DNA from 2 places in the Gemelliphila sp. 1F1 genome. Region 2 is predicted to be linked to the other one. Evidence: predicted binding sites of a transcription regulator. Region 2 holds the regulator's gene; the other holds the start of a gene.

Region 1 (10,855 bases), 230 kb from region 2:
ATAATAAAAGAAGATTTGGCTACAAGTTTTCAAAAAGCAGTAATTGATATTTTATTATATAAAACAGAGAAAGCTTTAATTCAATTTAATGTTGAGCAACTTATTATAGCAGGAGGGGTAGCTGGAAATAGTGAACTTAGAGAACGTGCTAACAATCTAGCTAATAAGCTAAATATTGAATTATTAATACCAAAAATGGAATATTGTAGCGATAATGCAGCTATGATGGGAGCAGTGGGATATTATTATTACAAAAACAATATTTTTACTAATCCATTAGAGTTAAATGCAAAATCTAGTATGAAATTAGAGAAAATTATGAAATAGGTAAGACTTATGTAGTACAAGAACTACATAAGTTTTTTTATATAGTTACATTATACGCTTGCAAATATTTAGTTTTTTGTTGTATAATAGTCATTGTAAAATTAATTTAAGGAGTAGTATATATGTCTAAACTTTATTTAGAACCTCAAGAAATATATGAATATTCTGCCCAAAAAGGACAAGCAAAAGCTAATGCAGGTTGGCTATATATGGTTGTATTAGGATTTTTGGGGGGAGCATTTATTAGTGTAGGATATCTAGCTTACATAAGAATAGCGGGAACTTTCCCTCACGAATGGGGAGGATTTGGATCATTTATTGGTGCTGCAGTCTTTCCAGTAGGACTTGCTTGTATTTTAGTAGGTGGAGGAGAACTTATTACTAGTAATATGATGGCTGTAGGAGCTGCTTATTTATCTAAAAAAATAGATATAAAAAGACTTTTAAAAAATTATGTTTTTATAACACTTATGAATGTAGTTGGAGCAGTTTTTGTAGCATATTTCTTCGGTCATATAGTTGGTCTTACAGAAGGAGTTGTTTTGGAAAAGACTATTCATACTGCTGAAGCAAAGGTGAATGCAACTCCGCTTCAAATGATTGTTTCTGGCATAGGGTGTAACTGGTTAGTGAGTATGGGAGCTTGGTTATCATTTGCAGCTAAAGATGTTACAGGAAAAATTTTAGGAGCTTGGTTTCCAGTTATGACTTTTGTTGCTATTGGATTCCAACACGTTGTGGCAAATATGTTTATAATACCAGCAGCGATGTTGGCGGGAGCACATATTACATTTTTACAATTTGCAGAAAATATGCTTTTTGTTTGGATAGGTAATTTACTAGGAGGTCTAGTAATGGTTGCTTGTTTATATTCATTAGCGTACCAAAAACGATAAAAATAAAATCTTTGACTTTAAAAAGAGTCAAAGATTTTATTTTTTATATTCACTAAAATTTAAGTTTATTTATTTCAAAGTGTGGTATAATGTTATAGTCTATAATTTGGAGGTTAAGATATGAATATTTCTTTAAAAAAAGGTCAATTTTGGAAAAGTTTTTTTGTTGTAGTAATATACCTAATATTTACTATTTTTTTACCAACTTTTATATTAAGAACTATTAGTGTTACTAGTGTAACTTCAAGAATATCTATTATGCTAATTAACTGTTTAATAGCTAGTATAATAATTATTTTCTTCACTAATAAGAATAAAATTAATAGTATAGAAAATGTAAATAACAAGTCTGGGATATTAAAAACATTTTTATATGGATTTATAGGATTTATTATTATGATGATGTTACAGATGATGTTGGGAATTATTTTGCAATTAATATCGGCTATATTTGGTATTGAGACTGGTAGTCAAAATACATCGACTATATCGCAAATTGTAAAATCAGTTCCTTTATATTCTGTTTATGCAATAGTATTTGCACCTGTATTAGAAGAATTAGTTTTTAGAAAAGCAATATTTGGATATTTATATGATATTATAGATACAAACAACAATAAATTACGATTTTCATTAGCTGCTATGGTTACTGGTATTATTTTTGCATTGCCACATGATGGAATTTCCCCTGTTATGGTAGTCTATATAGTTATGTCTATTGTATTTAGTATATTATATAAAGTTACAGGTAGAATATTTGCACCTATACTAGCCCATATTTTGATGAACTTTATAGTTTTATATGCTCAAGTTTTTTTAGCGTAGTATAATTGGTGAGGATAAAGTATATGAAGGCAAAAAATTGGTTAGGATTAAATTATTTCTTGCAGTATGCTGTGCAAGGTGTATTTTTTCAATATTGGATAATTTATTTAACAACGATAAAAAATTTATCAGTATTAGAAGCTAGTGCAGTTTTCTCTATGATTTATTTAGCTAGATTTATCAGCGGTATATTTGTTAGTACTGCTTTGATAAAAAGATTTGGACTACATATGTCATATAAAGTAATTGGATTATCTGGTTTTGTGATAGTATTATTTTATGGATTCGTTGATAATAAAATAAATTTATTTTTGGTAACATTTTTATTCGGGTTAACTTATTTTAGTTTAACACCACTTACAGAAACAACATCATCACTTTTTCTTAAAGAAGGAAATGTAGATTATGGTAAGGTTAGAGTTTTTGGCTCTATTAGTTTTATGACTATAGGTATAATAGTAGGAAGTGTTTTAGGTTATATTAGTAATAACTATATATTTTATGTTTTAGCGAGTTTAGTGTTTATTTACTTTATGTTTACATTAATGCCGACTCCTGATTTGTTAAAAAATGTAGATTCATATAGTAATAATTCTAAACGAACATCTAAACAGTTTATTTGGCTTAAGAATGATAGAAATGCAATATTGTTGATTTTGACATTTTTCTTTTTACAACTTAGTCATGCAGCATATAATAATTATAGTGTTTTATACCTTGAAGGTATGAACATTTCATTAAAGTGGTTAACAGGATTAATAGTTAACATTTCGGTTATATCAGAGATACTATTTTTTATATTTTCTAATAAATTGCCTAGAAATATTAGCGCAAGGAAATTTTTAATATTTGCTTGTGCGACTGCAGCTTTTAGGTGGTTAATGCTAGGTTTGTTTGAAAATGTATATGTTTTTATCTTTATGCAAACATTACACGCAATAACTTTTGCCTTAGCTCAAATATCTTTTATTTTATTACTTAATAGTAAATTTAATTCAGAAAAAACACTAGAAATGCAAAATTTATACAGTGCAGTAGGATTTCAATTAAGTGCATTTTTGGGTATGTATATGGTAGGATTTATATGGGACATTAGTACTAACTTAGTATTCCTTGTGTCATCGGGGGTTGCTTTTATCTCATTAATAATTGCTAGTAGATTGAAATTTTAATATTTATATAAAAAGGTGTAATGCTATTTTTCGTTACACCTTTTTCATTAGTCTCAATTCAAAAAATATTACATTTTAGAAAACAAGTCTGAGTATTTAGACTTTACAATTATTTTTTCATCTGATATAGGATGATTTAACTCAATTTTTAAAGCTCCTAAATACATATTAGGATAGTTAATATAATCTTTTGAATAAAGTTTATCACCAATAATAGCATTTTTCAAATATGCTAGATGAACTCTTATTTGATGAGTTCGTCCAGTTTCTAAAGAAATTTCAATTTTGTAAAAATTATTTTTTGTTTTTGTACATGATAAAATATTAGTAATTGCTATTTTTCCATTATTGGTAACAGCCATTTTATTCTTTTCAGTATTACTTCTTCCGATTTTGGTTGTTATTGTTTGAGGGCGAATACTATTTTTAACAATAGCATTGTAATATCTTTTTATGTATTTATTTTCTAAATTGTAATCAAGTTTTGATTTTACTAGAGGAGTTTTTGCAAAAATAACCAATCCGCATGTATCTATATCTAATCTGTGTATTGGCTCTAAGTAGTTATAATTTTTTATTAAGTAGTTAACCAATGCATTGTTTTCTATATTAATGTCGTTAGGATGAGTTTTCATACCGAACGGCTTAGAAGCTATTAGAATAAAGTCATCTTCATATTCAATATCAATATTTATATTATTGTTATTAATATATGTAGAATTAGCTAATTGAATAGTTATTTCTAAAATATCGTTTTTATATATTTTTTCGTATAAATTAACATTCTTACCATTAATGAATATTCCGTCTTTAGCCATATTTAATATATGAACATTTTTTTTAGACAATAGTAAAAAATTTAATAAATATTCACGTAAGGTAGGATAATTATCATTAATTATAAATTTCATAAAATAAGTCCTTTGTATTAATCTAGATTGTTATTCTAACATTTTTTTTATTTAAAGTAAAATTTTTTAAAAAAACTATTGTCAAAATTGGTCAAAAGGTGTATAATATTTTTATAGTCAAAAAAGGTCAAAACAAAATTGACTATATTGGAGGTTAATTATGGATATAAATAGTTTAACTAATAGTGTCAAAGAAATTTTGTCAAAGGCACAACAAAAAGCAATAGAATTAAAAAGTCAAAGTATAACAAGTGAAATGATAATTTATGAAGCTACTAAAAATATTAATTTGTATAGTGATATTCTGACAAGAATTAATGTTAACAAAGAAAAACTCTTGTCTGAATTAGATAATGAAATGAGAAAAATAAATTCAGTAGTTGGTGATAATATAAGCTATGGTTCTTATATAAGTAATGATGCTAATAACTTAATGCAAGAAGCCAATAAACTAAAAGATAAGTATGAAGATAAGTTTATTTCTTGTGAACACTTGTTATTAGCTAGTTATATAACTAACAGTATTTTTAAAAATAATTTAGATAATGTAACAACATTGGAAAAATTGACAAAAGTCATTGATGATATTAGAGGAGGCAAAAAAGTTATGAATGAAAATCCAGAAAATAGCTATGAAGTATTAGAAAAATATGGACGTGATTTAGTATCAGAGGTTAAATTAGGAAAGATAGATCCTGTTATTGGTAGAGATGATGAAATTAGAAATGTAATAAGAATTTTATCAAGAAAAACTAAAAATAATCCTGTTTTAATAGGGGAACCGGGTGTAGGTAAAACAGCAATAGTAGAAGCACTAGCTCAAAGAATAGTTAAAGGGGATGTACCAGAAGAATTAAAAAATAAGATTATATTTGAATTGGATTTAACTAGTTTAGTAGCTGGAGCTAAATACAGAGGTGAGTTTGAAGAACGTTTAAAAGCAGTACTAAAAGAAATTAAAGAAAAAGAAGGGAATATAATTTTATTTATTGATGAAATTCATATGTTAGTTGGTGCTGGTAAAACAGATGGTGCCATGGACGCAGGAAATATATTGAAGCCAATGCTAGCTAGAGGAGAATTACATTGTATTGGTGCTACAACATTAAATGAATATAGAAATTATATTGAAAAAGATTCAGCATTAGAAAGAAGATTCCAAAAAGTATTAGTAAAAGAACCGACAGTTGAGGATACAATTTCTATTTTACGCGGTTTAAAAGAAAGATTTGAGGTTTATCATGGCGTAAAAATTTCAGATAGAGCCATAGTAGATGCTGCAGAACTTTCTAATAGATATATAACGGATAGATTTTTACCAGATAAAGCCATTGATTTAATAGATCAAGCTTGCGCTACAATAAAGACAGAAAATTCGTCGAATCCCGAAGAGTTAGATATTATTAATAGAAAAGTTATGCAATTAGAAATAGAAGAAAAAGCATTGAAATCAGAAACTGATGAAGTATCCAAAAAACGTTTAGAAAATCTCATTGAAGAACTAGCTAGTTTGCGAGAAGAACAATCATATCTTCAACTGCAAGTCGATAAAGAAAAAGAAAAAATATCTAAAATTAGTAAATTGAGATCTGATATAGATAGTAAAAAATTAGAATTAGAAAGAGCAGAAAATAATTATGATTTGGAATTAGCATCAGAGCTTAAATATTCAGTACTACCAAAATTAGAAGCAGAATTATTAGAATTAGAAGAAAATGCAAAAGAAGATGATTATAAATTGTTAAAACAAGAAGTAACAGAAGACGAAATAGGTTATATAGTAAGTCAAGTAACCGGAATTCCAGTTACTAGATTAGTAGAAACAGAAAAAGAGAAATTACTTAATCTATCATTTGCACTACATAAGAAAGTAATAGGACAAGATGAAGCTGTGAATAGTGTTACTAATGCTATACTTCGTTCTAGAGCTGGGATTTCTGATCCTAATAGACCTATAGGAAGTTTCTTATTCTTAGGGCCTACTGGAGTAGGTAAAACAGAATTAGCAAAAGCTTTAGCACTTAATCTTTTTGATGACGAAAAAAATATTGTTAGAATAGATATGAGTGAATATATGGAGAAACATTCTGTTAGTAGATTAATAGGAGCTCCTCCGGGATATGTAGGTTATGAAGAAGGTGGTCAACTGACAGAAAGTGTTCGTAGAAATCCATACAGCATAATATTATTGGATGAAGTAGAAAAAGCTCATACAGATGTATTTAATATCTTGTTACAACTATTAGATGAAGGTACATTAACAGATTCTAAAGGAGTAGTAGTTGATTTCAAAAATACAATTATAATAATGACATCAAATATCGGATCTATGAATTTATTAGAAGAGGCTAATGACGGAGAAATTACAGAAGAAACGAGAAAAAATGTAATTAATCAACTTTATGGATATTTCAAGCCAGAAATATTAAATCGTATGGATGATATTATAATATTTAAACCATTATCTGAAAATAATATTAAAGATATAACTAAAAAACTTTTATCAGAATTAGTTCTAAGATTAGAAAAACAAAATGTTAATCTTACTTATACTGAAAATGTTATTGATTGGATAGCTACTGGAGGATATGATATGAAATTTGGAGCTAGACCATTGAAGAGATTTATTCAAAGTAACATAGAAAATGAACTTGCTATAGAAATTATTAAGCAGGGTATAGAAGACAATTCAACAATTAATCTTGATTATAATGATAAGTTAATAATAAATATTAAATAGATATTTGTAAAAAGGTTTTATTAAGTTAAAACCTTTTTTATTTGTTAAGTTGAAAGTTATTTAATTTTTATTTTTTATGTTATAATTAAATAAAATTTTGTTAGAGGTATAAAATGGAAAATGTTACATTGCGTTTTGTAAGAGAAGATGATGCACAACAGTTACTAGATATTTATGATTATTATGTAGAAAACACTGCTATAACTTTTGATTATATAACGCCTACTGTTAATGAGTTTAAAGATAGAATTAATAAAATAACCAAAACATATCCTTTTTTAGTTGCTCAAAAAGGTAATACTATAATAGGTTATGCATATGTTAATACTTTTAAAGACAGAAAAGCTTATGATTATACTGTAGAATTATCTATTTATGTAGATAGAAGAAACGTAAATTCTGGAGTAGGTAAGTTACTTTATACTAAATTAGAAGAAATTTTATACGAACAAAATATTGTTAATATAACATCGTGTATTACTTATCCAAATGAACAAAGTGAAATTTTTCATAAAAAATATGGATATGAAAAAGTAGCACATTTCAGAAGAGTAGGATATAAGTTTAATAATTGGTATGATGTAGTTTGGTATGAAAAATCTATTTTACAACATAATAAAAATATGAAAGATATAAAGAATATAAATGATTTAAAGATTAGATTTAATTAAAAGAGGTAAAAATGAAGAATTTAGAAGATAAAGTAAAAAAATATTATGAAGATTATGAAGTAATGCCATTTATATCTCCTAGTAGAGATTTGGAAAAATGGTTAAAAGAAGTAGAGCTTTCTAAAAGTAAGTTAGTACCTAAAAAAAATATGGAAATAACAACAGAAGGTTTAATAGCAGGAGATATAATTCTCTTGTGGAGAATAGATTTTGGCACTTTTACTACGGATAGTATAAAACCGGGAATGTATCCAAAATATTTTGAATATAGTTATGGTATAGATGCTCCATATAATTTAGAATTATTGGTAAAAAATGGATATGTTACAATAAATAATATAAAAGATTCTCTAGAACATACGACAATGGCAGTTTTGAAGAATATTTTAAAAACTAAAAATATAACAGGAATTTCAAAAATGAAGAAAGATGATGTTCATAAATCTATTAAAGATAATTTTTCAGAAGAAGAATTATCTGAGTATATAAATGTGGTAGGATATTCTCTAACAGATAAAGGAAGAAGAGCATTAGCTAATAATTCTGATATTGTAGATAAGCATCCTAAGAAAAAATTTTAGTAAATACAGATAAGATGGGAGTGATATTATGAAAATAGCTGTAATTGCAGGAACAGCTAAAGATACACAAATGGGTGTAAATATTTTAAAAGAAAATAATTATAACGATTTAATAGTTATTGAAAATACAAAAACACCTAACGAGCAAACTTTATTTCAAATATCTACTTCAGAGTATAAAGAAAAGATTATTAGTAGTCATATAAAATACATAATAGAACAGGATTGTACCAATCTTTTTGTATATTGTAATTCATTGAGTGCTTCTGTAGATTTTGACAAATTAGCAAAAAAGTATAATATAAATATTATTACACCACTTCATATTTATAGAAATCTAGCTAAAGATATAAAAAATGTAGTAGTATTAAGTGCTAATGCTCAAGGATTAGCCGGTATAGAGAAAGTCATGTTTGAAGTTAATGAGAACATTAATATTGTGGGAATAACTATGCTTGATATGGTTAGAGATATTGAATTAGGAAAAAATTCTAATATAATTTCAGAAAAGTTTAATTTTGATTTTTTAGCAGAATATATTAATAGCTTAGCAGTTGAGAAAGTTATTTTAGGATGTACACATTTTCCATATATAGCTAACGAATTATCTCAAAAATTGTCAAAAAGTGTAGAAATTGTTGATCCTACTTGTTATATGCTAGAACTGTTAAAAAGAAAGTAGAAAATTGCAAATATAATTTTTATGTGAGGAGATTTTATGTACGCTTATATAAGAGGATATGTGAGGGAAATAAACCCTAATAACGTAGTTATAGACAATAATGGAATAGGATATGAATTAATTGTAGCTAATCCTTATGAATATAAATTAGATGAAGAAACTACTGTTTATATTAGTCAGCAAGTAAGAGAAGATTCTAATACTTTGTATGGATTTCAAACTAAAAATCAAAAAAAAGTGTTTTTATTACTACTTAAAGTAAAAGGAGTAGGTCCCAAAAGTGCATTAGCAATTTTAGCGGGAGCTAATAGCGAAGAAATTATACAAGCTATAAATAGCTCTGATGTAACCTATATGACTAAATTTCCTGGAATTGGAAAGAAATCTGCTCAGCAAATAATCCTTGATTTGCAAGGAAAAATTGACTTTATAAATATTAATAGTATGAGTAAGAAAAACAATCCTATTTTGGAAGATGCTATGTTGGCGTTAGAAGCACTAGGATTCACAAAAAAAGAGCTAACTAAAATAGAAAAACAATTGGCTACATACAATTATAATAAAGCGGATGAATATGTAAAGGTTGGATTAAAGTTATTAACCAAATAATATAATATATATGGAGGTATTATGGAAGAAAGAATACTATCAAATAATCAAAATAATGATGAAGAACCTCAAGAACAAAGCTTACGTCCACAATATTTAGATCAATATATAGGTCAAGAACAAATAAAGGAAAATTTGAAAATATTTATAGAAGCGGCAAAACTTAGAAATGAAGTATTGGATCATTGCTTAATTTATGGACCACCTGGGTTAGGAAAGACAACTCTTGCTACTATAATAGCCAATGAAATGAATGTTAATATAAGGTATACTTCAGGGCCAGCAATAGAAAAATCAGGAGATTTGGCAACTATACTTACAAGTTTAGAACCAGGAGATGTTCTATTTATTGATGAAATTCATAGAATTAATAGGGCTATTGAAGAAATATTATATTCTGCTATGGAAGATTTTTGTTTAGATATAGTAATAGGAAAAGGAGAGGAATCAAGAAGTATAAGGATAGAACTGCCACCATTTACTTTAATAGGTGCTACAACGAGAGCAGGAGCATTGACAGCACCACTTAGGGATAGATTTGGAGTACACTGCCGTCTAGAATTTTATGAAATATCTGATTTACAAACAATATTAGCTCGTAGTGCTAACATTTATGGATGTAATATAAATGAAGGTAGTACATACCAAATAGCTATGAGATCAAGAGGAACCCCTAGAATTGCTAACAGACTTCTAAAAAGAGTTAGAGATTTTGCTCAGGTAAAAAATGCAGGATTAATTAATGAAGAAATAGCCATATCTTCTCTTAACTTATTACAAGTAGATTCTAGTGGATTAGACAATATTGATTATAAGATATTGGAATGTTTAGTAAAAAGATATGAAGGAAGAGCAGTAGGATTAGAAACTATTGCGATAACAATAGGAGAAGAAAGTATAACTATCGAAGATGTCTATGAGCCTTATTTAGTTAAAGAAGGATTTATAGAAAGAACTCCAAGAGGAAGAAAAGCAACAGCGAAAGCATATGCTCATTTAGGGGTTGATTATAAAATTATATAGAAAGGAGCAGTGAATGATAGATAGCAAACAATTTATAAATACAAGGCATAAAAATCAAAAAATAAATTATGATAATGTACTTAAAGAATTAATTAAAGAGTGGCAAAAACAAGAAATAAAGCCTAAATTATTAATACATTCTTGTTGCGCTCCTTGTAGTACTTATGTTTTGGAATATTTGTCAGAAATAAGTGATATAACTATTTTTTTCTCAAATTCTAATATTCATCCTAAAGAAGAATACATCAAACGTATGTTAGTACAAAAAGATTTTATAGAAGAATTTAATGAGAGAAATGCTACAAAAATTAAATTTATAGCTGATGAATATTCTCCTAGTAAGTTTGTAAAAGCTGTAAAAGGATATGAGAATGAAAGAGAAGGTGGAGAGAGATGTCATATTTGTTATGAAATGCGT
Region 2 (10,855 bases):
GGTTCATGATTAAATCTATTTCCTTCTTCAAAATGAGATATATGCATATTATAAACAAAAACTTCTCCTTGTCTAGATTGACAATAAGAGTCTTTTAAATTAATTCTACCTCTGCGTATAGACTTTATTTCTGTTCCAGTTAATACTAAACCAGCTTCGTAAGTATCTTCAACAAAATAATCGTGATAAGCTTTTTTATTATTAGCAATTACTTTTATTTCCGACATAACTATTTTCTCTTCCTTTTATTTTTAGTTTTCTTATTACTTTCTTTTATTATACCTTTATGTTTCAAAATTTTAAAGTCTATTTCTTGATTTTCTAAATCTACATTGTCTACTTTAACTATTACTTCATCTCCTATACGATATATTTTTTTTGTACGTCTTCCTATTAGATAAAGATTCTTTTCATCAAAGCTGTAGTAATCATCCGTTAAATTTTTTATATGACATAAGCCTTCTATCATATTAGGAAGTGTTATAAATATACCAAACCTAGTTACCGATGAAACAATACCTAAAAATTGTTGTTCTTGACGGCTCAACATATATTCACATTTTTTTATTTGATCCACTTCACGTTCACAATCTACTGCTCTTTTTTCATACAATGAAGATTGCTCAGCTAAAATTGGCAATATTTCTTCAAAATGATCTTTATTTTTTTGACTAATATCTCCGCCGAATAAATAACTACGTATCATTCTATGAACTAATAAGTCAGGATATCGTCTTATAGGAGAGGTAAAATGTGTGTAGTATTTTGAAGCTAGAGCAAAATGTCCAATATTTAAACTAGAATATCTAGCTTGATTCATAGTTCTTAACAATACCGTTGATAACATACTTTCTACAGATTTCCCTCTAAACTTATCTAACATATTTGCTAACATATAAGGCTCTATTTCTTTAATGTTACCTTTAACTCGATAACCAAAACTGGCTGATAGATCAAAAAATTGTCTTAATTTTTCTACTTTAGGTTCTTCGTGTATCCTATAAATAAATGGTGTTTCTAACCAATAAAAATGTTCAGCTACTACTTCATTAGCACTAAGCATAAAGTCTTCAATCATTTTCTCAGCTCTTTCTCTTTCTCTAAGAATAATATCAAGAACTTTACCATCTTTATCTACCAAAATTTTTGATTCTGATTTATCAAAATCTATCGCCCCTCTACGCTCTCTATTTTCTCGAATTTTTAACGATAATTCTAAAGCATAATTTAACATAGGCAAATAGTTTTCATACTCATCAACTATTTTCCTATCATCGTTATATACGGCATTTACTTTTTTATAAGTTAGTCTACCTTTTGATTTTATTATAGCTGGATATATATCATAATCTACAATCATCCCAGAGTCATTAAAATTCATATCACAACATATAGTATATCGTAATACATTAGGGTTCAAAGAACAAATATTGTTAGAAAGTTTTCTAGGAAGCATTGGGATTACTCTATCTACCAAATAAACACTACATCCTCTCTTAGAAGCTTCTTCATCTAGCCTACTTCCTTCTAGTACATATCTACTTACATCTGCAATAAAAACTTTTAATTTATATCCTTTTTTAGTCTTTACAACAGAAATAGCATCGTCTAAATCTTTAGAATCATCACCATCTATTGTAACTACAAGATCCTCAGTACAATCCTTATATTTATCATCTAACAAAATCTCTTCGATTATACTTTCTAAATCTTCTTCTACTTCATTAGAAAATTCAACTGGAATTTGGTGTTTATAAACTGTTGACAAAATATCAATACCTGGATCATCTTTGTGACCTAACGATTTTATAATAACACCTTTATGATCATCAAATCTATTTTTAGCATATACTGTTATTTCTACTAGAACTTTATCTCCATCTAGTAAGTTATTTATATCATTTTCAATTTTAATGTACTTATCAATATTTTTATCATCGCTTTTAACATGAGCAAATAATTTAGATTTTATCAAAGTACCAACTGTGTACTTAGTATTTCTTTCTAATATTTCTGTAACAATACCTTCTATATTTTTATCACTAATAACAAAATTATCTACATTAACAGATACTTTATCTCCTGTCATAGCTCCCTTAGAAAATCCTTTAGGTATATAAATTTCAATATCTAAATTAGGGATATAGACAAATGCAAATCCTCCTTGATTTACTTTAATAATTCCCTCCAAATGTATATCTTCTGCTATATACAAAAATTTATCATTTTTTAATTGAGCTATTACTCGTCTATTTACTAACTTTTCTATATTTTTTATTAATTCAACAAATTGTTTTGAGTTATCTACGAGCATAATCTCTTTTAAATTTTCAATAGTTAAAACTTTTTCTTTTTTGAATATTTTTATAATTTCTTCTAACATTTTCCCTCCTATTTGGTAACTAATAAAATTGACCCAAAATAAAGTATTTTGGGTCAATTTACAATATTAAATGTTAAACCAAGTTAAGCATAATAGAGAAACAAAGAAAATTAGTGCCAAAATAATTGTTATTCTTTGTAAAACTAATTCCGCTCCTCTTACTTTTTGTTTTCCAAATAATTCTTCTGCTCCACCTGTAAGACCTGATAATCCTCCAGACTTACTTTCTTGTAACATCACTACTATAATTATTAAAATACTGCTAACTAATGCTAGTGTCATTAATAAAGTATGCATATTTTCCTCCTAATTACTTATCCACATAAAATTTATAATATCATATATTTTCTGAAATTACAACTATATTATTTTTGTAAATATTATTCTTCCAGATGATGTTTGTAACACACTCTGAACTTCTACTTCTATATTTTTTCCTACTGATTTTTTTCCATTTTCTACTACTATCATTGTTCCATCTTCTGTGTATGCAATACCTTGATTATTTTCTTTACCTTCTCTTTGAACATGAACTGTTAGCTTTTCACCCGCAGTTAAAATTGGTTTTACTGCATTAGATAAATCATTAACATTTAGCACTTTAATAGATTGAACTGTCGCTAATTTGTTTAAATTATAATCTGTCGTTATGATTGCACACTTATTTTTTTTCGCATAATCTATCAACAACCCATCAACTGCATCATGCTCCTTATATTTATAGTCACTATCTATTACCAAATTGACACTCTCAGTCTTTTGTAAGTCTTCTACACAATCTAATCCTAATCTACCTTTAGACCTTTTTATAGGATCTTCTGAGTCTGCAATAAGTTGTAATTCTTTAAGAACAAATTCAGGAACAATAACTTTTCCTTCTAAAAATCCTGTTTGTGCTACATCATGTATTCTAGAGTCAATTAAAGCACTAGTATCAACAACTTTATCATAGATAAAACTTTGACCATTTGATTTCTTATCTTCATTTTTGGATCTTGATATAGGTAATCTATTAGTAAATAACCCTAAAAATTCTCCACCACGTCGATATCCTAATATAAATCCTAAATATCCGAATACTAAATAGAACAGACCTGAAATTATAGAAGTTATAAGCGGTATTGATACTATAGAACTTGTAGCAAGGGATAATAATGCTGCAACAAGTAATCCTAAAATAAGACCTATAGTTGTAAATACAACTTTAGACATAGGTATATTACTTAATTTTTCTTCTATTTTTTTTATAACACTTACTAATCTTGATGAAAATAATAAAGACAATATAATAAACAATAATGTTATAATAGATGTTACAACTAACCTTAATACTATATCATTTATATTTGAAAAATAATTATTACTAAATATAATGTTAGTTATTAATGTTCCTACTGTAACTCCTAACAACCCAGAAATTATTACAATTAATTTTCTTAGCATAAAATCTCTCCTTGTTTTATTTTATTTCATATATTCTAATATATGTACTTAAATTATAAATAAAATATTAAAATTTTATTTATTAAGAAATATTTATCTAAATTAAACTCTTAAAAATATATTTTCGCTACAAAGCTATTAAATACTATTGTAGCGAAAAATATATTTAACAATTTCAACTCTACTCTACTCTAAATATTTCTTCAATAATTTGAAGATATTAAATATCTACAACTTATATCTATAATAACAAATTTATAATATTTTGTATATAGATTTAAAATATTTGTTCGAATACTATGTCTAAACAACTATTTATGTTTTTTACTGGGATTATTTCTAAGCCTTCAGGAACATCAATAATATTTTTATTGCTATATGGGATAAATATTCGTTTAAATCCGTGTTTTTTAGCTTCATTGATTCGTTGTTCAATTCTGCTAACTCTACGAATCTCTCCAGTTAAACCTACTTCTCCTATAAAGCAATCATACATATTAACAGAAATATCTTTAAAACTTGAGGCAACAGCTATTAAAACTCCCAAATCTACTGCGGGATCATCTATTTTTACTCCACCAGCTACTTTTACATAAACATCTTGTTGTTGTAATAGGTATCCAGCTTTTTTCTCCAACACTGCCATTAATAAAACTAATTTATTGTACTCTAAGCCTGTCGACACTCTTCTAGGATTATTGAATGCTGTTGGAGTTGTTAATGATTGAATTTCTACCAACAATGGTCTTGTTCCTTCCATAGTTCCCACTATAGTAGCTCCCGATAAATCTCTACTTCTTTCTTCTAAAAAAATTTGTGAAGGATTATCCATATCCATAAGACCACTAGACTGCATTTCAAAAATACCTAATTCATTAGTAGATCCAAACCTGTTTTTTACAGCTCGTAAAATACGATAACTATGATGTTCTTCCCCTTCAAAATATAAAACTGTATCTACCATATGCTCTAGCATTTTAGGACCGGCTATAGTTCCTTCTTTAGTGACATGACCTACTATAAATATTGCAATATTTAAACTTTTTGCAATCTTCATAAGTTGTTGCGTACATTCCCTTACTTGAGTTATACTGCCTGGAGAATTATCTAAGTTAGGATTATATACAGTTTGTATAGAATCAATGACCAAAAACTTAGGTTTAATTTTTTTTATTATTTCATATATTAAATTTAAGTCTGTCTGAGAATAAGCGTATAATTCATTAGTATCACTTTTCATTCTATCTGCTCTAATTTTAACTTGCCTAACAGACTCTTCTCCAGAAACGTACAAAACATCATGTTCTTTGGATAAATATGATGATATCTGCAATAACAATGTTGATTTACCTATTCCAGGATCTCCTCCAAGTAAAACTAACGATCCCGGCACTACTCCACCTCCTAAAACTCTATTTAATTCATTACTATCTGTTAGAGTTCTCGGAACATCTTGTGTGGAAATATTTTTTAACTTATCTACTGTAATTTCTAATTTAGATTGTGTTTGCTCAGAAAGAAATGTACTGTGCTTATCATTAACTTTTATCTCTCTTACTTCTTCTAATGAATTCCATTTAAAGCATCTCGGACATTTTCCTAAATATTTAACACTCTGATAACCACAAGCATTGCATTCATATTTTGTTGAAACTTTTTTTGCCATAGAGTCACCTATTTATTCTTAACGACAAATTTATCTTTTTTATAATCTATATTAATTAATCCTGATAACTCTGGATTTTTTAATATTTCTTCACTTAATAAATCTTCTATATTCTTTTGAATACTTCTTTTAAGCGGTCTTGCTCCGTATTCTTTTATACTACCATCTTCTATTATTTTATCCATCGCTTTTTTAGTAAGTTTTATAGTAATATCTCTATCTTTTAGACGTTTCGATAAACCGTCAAGCAGTAATAAAGAAATTTTTTCAAGATCTTCTTTTTCTAACGATTTGAACACTACTATATCATCTATTCTATTTAGAAATTCTGGTCTATATTGTTTTTTTAGAGCCTCCATCATTGTTTTTTGAACATTTTGATAATCATCTTTAATAGATGTGCTACCAGCAAATCCTACAAATTTTTGGTCACTTAGCTCGCTAACTCCTACATTTGATGTCATAATTATTATTGTATTTCTAAAATCAATTAACCTACCATTACTATCTGTTAATCTACCATCGTCAAGTACTTGTAACAAAATATTAAATATTGATGGATGTGCTTTTTCGATTTCATCAAATAGTACTACAGAATAAGGTTTTTGACGAACACTTTCCGACAGTTGACCGGCAGAATCATACCCTACATATCCTGGAGGAGCTCCTATTAATCTACTTACAGAATGAGGTTCCATATACTCACTCATATCCATTCTTATCATATTGTCCTCTGATCCAAACAATACCTCTGATAAACTTTTAGCTAGTTCTGTTTTTCCTACACCTGTTGGTCCTAAAAAAATAAAACTTCCTATAGGTCTATTTTCATCTTTAAAACCACTTCTAGCTCTTCGGATAGATTTTGCAAGGCTTATTACTGCATCATCTTGTCCGATCACTCGCTGATGCAATGTATCTTCAAGGTTCAACAGTTTTTCACTTTCTGTTTGATTAAGTTTTGTTACTGGTATTCCTGTCCATGTTGCTAAAACTTCAGCTATATGCTCATCAGTAATAATAATTTTCTCTTTTGATAGATTATCTTGCCAACTAATTTTAAAATCTTCAATTTTTTTGACCACTTCGTTTATTTCATCACGTTTTTGAGCTGCTATTTCAAATTCTTGATTTAAAACTGCTGCATCTTTCTCAATATTCAATTTATTAAGTTCATCTTCATATTCTTTTAGTTCTTCTGGAGACTTATAAAATTTTAACTTAACTTTTGAACTAGCTTCATCTATAAGGTCAATTGCCTTATCTGGTAAAAATCTATCATTTATATATGTACTACTTAACTTAACTGCAGCCTCCAAAGCTGCATCTGTAATTTCTACATTATGATGTTCTTCGTACTTATGACGTAAACCTTTCAAAATTTCAACAGAATCATTATCTTTAGGTTCTTCTACTTTAATAGGTTGGAATCTTCTTTCTAGAGCAGCATCACGTTCAAAGTATTTTCTATATTCTTCTATTGTTGTAGCTCCAATTACTTGAATAGTTCCTCTTGACAAAGCAGGTTTTAAAATATTAGAAGCATCTGCACTTCCTTCTGTTCCACCTGCTCCTATAATTGTATGAATTTCATCTATAAATAAAATAATATTTCCTGCTGTTTCTATCTCATTTATTATATTTTTTAAACGTTCTTCAAATTCTCCTCGATATTTAGTACCAGCAAGTAGCGTTCCCATATCTAGTACCATAACTCTTTTTCCTAGAAGATTACTAGGAATATTTTGTGATACTATTCTTTGCGCTAATCCTTCTACTATGGCAGTTTTACCAACGCCTGGCTCCCCTATTAATACTGGATTATTTTTTGTTCTCCTATTTAATATCTCAATCATTCTAGTTATTTCAGAATCGCGAGCTACTACAGGATCCAATTTGTTATGCAAAGCTTCTTTAGTTAAATCTTTAGCTAAAGAATTTAATAATTCAGTTTGGTTCGAAGTATCTTCTTGTTCTTCAACGTTTCTAAATGTATCAAATAATTTTGAAAATAATCCTTGATTTTGTTTTAATAAATTTGTTAATTCAATAATCAAAGCATCTACGTTAATATTTTTTATATCTTTTAATATTTTTACTGCCGTACTATCATACTGACTAAGTAACGATAATAGTAAATGTTCGCTACTAACTACAAAACTTCTAGTATCATCTGCAAAATTTTGGCTTTGTTCAATAGTTTTTATTGCACCATTAGTATATTCCTTTGTCATTAGCACATCATTATAAAATGGCGTTTCTTTTAACTCAACTTCATAAAATTTCTCAACTTCTTTTTTAAAATCATTATAAGATACACCATATCTATTTAAAACTTTCTTACCTAAACCATCAGTCGATAAAATCGCAAGTAATAAATGTTCAGTTCCAACGGCTCTAAGTCCAAAAGATTTCGTTTCTTTTTTAGAATTTGTAAGTACCATTAAAGCCGATTCATTAAATCTAATATACATTATTTATTCTCCTTACTATATTTTATTGTTGTTATGAAATCAATTAACATTTCTTTCAGATTTTGAAGAGTTTCTATTCTAGCAATTTCCAAATTATCCTTATCAATTATGTATCGTTCTAAGTTTTGGTAGTTTGACAATAGTCTACTAAATGCTGTTCCCATAATTTCAAAATCAAAGTAGTTTATATAATTTTCATTTTTTAATATTTTCAATATTTTTATATAATCAATATTTTCTAACGATTCATTATTAATAGTTTCTATTAGATAATCTAGATAATCTGCATTGTTATGAATAGTGATTTTAGTAATTCTTATAAAACCACCACCGCCTCTTTTACTCTCTATTGTAAAACCGTGTTCCGGAGTAAATCTTGTTTTTATTACATAATTTAATTGCGACGGAACACAGTCAAATTTTTCGGCAACATTACTTCTTTTTAATGTTATGAAATCTTCATCAGAATTATTTAACAACTCTTTTATATATTGTTCTATAATGTCCGTCATATTATTCATTATATCAACCTCCTTGATTGACTAAAATTGACCTTTGTATTATTATACTATAAATGAATTTAAAATTCTACTACATAATCACTTTAATACAAAAAAATAATGCGTAGTTATATTACCTACACATTATTTTTTTCTATAAAATTTTACTGAAAAATTCTTTAGTTCTCTCTTCTTTTGCATTATTAAATATTTCATCAGGAGTTCCTTCTTCAAGAATAATCCCATAACTCATAAACATTACTCTATCTGCAACTTCTTTTGCAAAATTCATCTCATGAGTAACAATTATCATAGTTAATCCATCTTCTGAAAGTTCTTTTATTACCTCTAATACTTCTTTTACCATTTCCGGATCAAGAGCACTAGTTGGTTCATCAAATAATAATACTTCTGGATCATTAGCTAATGCTCTAGCTATTGCAACACGTTGCTTTTGTCCTCCAGAAAGGTTGTTTGGATAGCTATCTTGCTTTTCTTCTAGCCCTACTCTTTTCAATAACTTCAAAGATTGTGATTTTATTTCTTCTAATGATTTATTTTTATGCAACGTCTTTGGAGCTAACATTATATTTTCTAAAACAGTCATATTATTAAATAAATTAAAATTTTGGAATACCATCCCTACCTTTTCTCTATGACTATTAATATCATAGTTTTTATCCAATATATTTTTATTATTGTATAATATTTGTCCTGAATTAGGTTTTTCTAATAAATTTAAACATCTTAGTGCTGTACTTTTTCCACTACCACTAGATCCTAAGATAACAACTTTCTCTCCTTTTTTTATTTCAAAGTTAATTCCTTTTAACACTTCATTATTTTTAAAATTTTTTGTCAAATTTTTCACTTCTATTATCATAATAATTCTCCTTAACTTTCAAATTTTTTCTCAAGTTTTTTAACTGCTTGTGACAATAATGATGTTATTACAAAATAAATCAACGCTGCAATTATGTATGGTCCAAAAGTTTCGTAAGTCGCATTTTTTATAGAATTAGCTGCAAACATAATATCTCCAACTCCTACAAAATAAACTATAGACGATTCTTTAACTAATGATATGAATTCATTACCTAATGCAGGCAAACTATTTTTAAACGCTTGAGGAAGAATAATTAATTTCATTGTTTGGTAGTAATTAAGTCCTAATGAACGTCCAGCTTCCATTTGACCTTTATCAATCGCATTTATACCTGCTCTTAATATTTCACTAACATAAGCTGCCGAATTTAATGCTAAAGCTATAACCGCAGACACAAAAGGTGAAAAAGATATACCTACCTCTGGCAATGCAAAATAAATTATCATTATTTGGACTAGTATAGGGGTATTTCTAATTATTTCAACATAAACTACTGCTATATACTTAAAAACTTTGATAGTTCCTATTTTAGCTATACATATTATAATTCCTAAAATTACCCCTATTAGTAATGCCAAAAATGAAACTTCCAAAGTTGTTATCGTGGCATCTATATACATCTTATAGTACTCTGATAAAAAATTAAACATAATAATCCTCCTTAATACTTGGCAACTAATTCGCCATATTTTATTAATTGTTCTTCAAATTTATTATTCTCAACTATTTCATCGATTACTTTGTTAACTTCTGTTAATAAAGTATCATTATTTCCTTTTTTAAAAGCTATAGCTAACCCATCTGACTCAGCATCTTTTTCTAAAACAAAACTACTAATAGTTAAACTATCTTCTTTCTTTAAAGAAATTTTACTAACATCTTCTGCTAAAAATACCGCATCTACATTATTATTTTTCAAATCTTGTAGTAAGTTAGGTACATCTGAAAGTGATTGAATATTATCTCTATCTAATCCTAATTCATCTAATAAATATTTCTCTTGAATAGATCCTTTTTGAACTGCAATTTTTTTTGTTTTTAATTCCTCTAATGATTTTATATCATCCTTATTTTTATTAATAATAAACGCACTTCCTCCTACATAATAATTGTTAGAGAAATCTACAACTTTTCGTCTTTCTTCAGATGGATTCATCCCAGAAATTACCATATCAACCCTACCAGATGTCAAAGCTGGTAATAATGAATCAAATGATAATTGAACTATTTCTAATTCTACATCTAATTTCTTAGCAATTTCTTCAGCTAAATAAATATCTGCACCTACAACCTTAATTTCTCCATCTTCCGAAGTGAAAAATTCATAAGGTGGATAATCTGGAGATACTGCAAGAGTAATCTTTCCTTTTTTCTTTATTTTATCCAATCTATTAGTATTATCTTCACTACAACCAACACTAATTATTATCAAAACAATTGATAATAAAAACATATAAAACTTTTTCATTTTTTTCCTCCTTATAAATAATTAATTACAAAATA

Evidence for each region. Region 2 encodes CtsR, which represses protease genes until heat stress. Its sites were predicted from a motif close to ATGGTCAATAAAGGTCAAACA; they were not measured.
Region 1: AC1XWJ_RS00915 (ATP-dependent Clp protease ATP-binding subunit) is a predicted target of CtsR. The motif match lies at 4,245-4,265, and genes of this name have one in related genera.

The regions. Positions count from the first base shown of each region.
Region 1 covers NZ_JBXHBE010000001.1:202,607-213,461, forward strand. The annotation lists gene tsaD (tRNA (adenosine(37)-N6)-threonylcarbamoyltransferase complex transferase subunit TsaD) at 1-327, shown strand, start outside; gene AC1XWJ_RS00895 (formate/nitrite transporter family protein) at 450-1,223, shown strand; gene AC1XWJ_RS00900 (CPBP family intramembrane glutamic endopeptidase) at 1,344-2,048, shown strand; gene AC1XWJ_RS00905 (MFS transporter) at 2,072-3,220, shown strand; gene AC1XWJ_RS00910 (RluA family pseudouridine synthase) at 3,289-4,131, opposite strand; gene AC1XWJ_RS00915 (ATP-dependent Clp protease ATP-binding subunit) at 4,292-6,871, shown strand; gene AC1XWJ_RS00920 (GNAT family N-acetyltransferase) at 6,985-7,542, shown strand; gene AC1XWJ_RS00925 (hypothetical protein) at 7,554-8,123, shown strand; gene AC1XWJ_RS00930 (glutamate racemase) at 8,152-8,805, shown strand; gene ruvA (Holliday junction branch migration protein RuvA) at 8,842-9,414, shown strand; gene ruvB (Holliday junction branch migration DNA helicase RuvB) at 9,436-10,437, shown strand; gene AC1XWJ_RS00945 (epoxyqueuosine reductase QueH) at 10,451-10,855, shown strand, end outside.
Region 2 covers NZ_JBXHBE010000001.1:430,467-441,321, forward strand. The annotation lists gene smpB (SsrA-binding protein SmpB) at 1-227, opposite strand, end outside; gene rnr (ribonuclease R) at 230-2,383, opposite strand; gene secG (preprotein translocase subunit SecG) at 2,450-2,680, opposite strand; gene AC1XWJ_RS02055 (PIN/TRAM domain-containing protein) at 2,744-3,826, opposite strand; gene radA (DNA repair protein RadA) at 4,104-5,492, opposite strand; gene AC1XWJ_RS02065 (ATP-dependent Clp protease ATP-binding subunit) at 5,501-7,966, opposite strand; gene AC1XWJ_RS02070 (CtsR family transcriptional regulator) at 7,966-8,487, opposite strand; gene AC1XWJ_RS02075 (amino acid ABC transporter ATP-binding protein) at 8,621-9,346, opposite strand; gene AC1XWJ_RS02080 (amino acid ABC transporter permease) at 9,361-10,002, opposite strand; gene AC1XWJ_RS02085 (transporter substrate-binding domain-containing protein) at 10,014-10,820, opposite strand.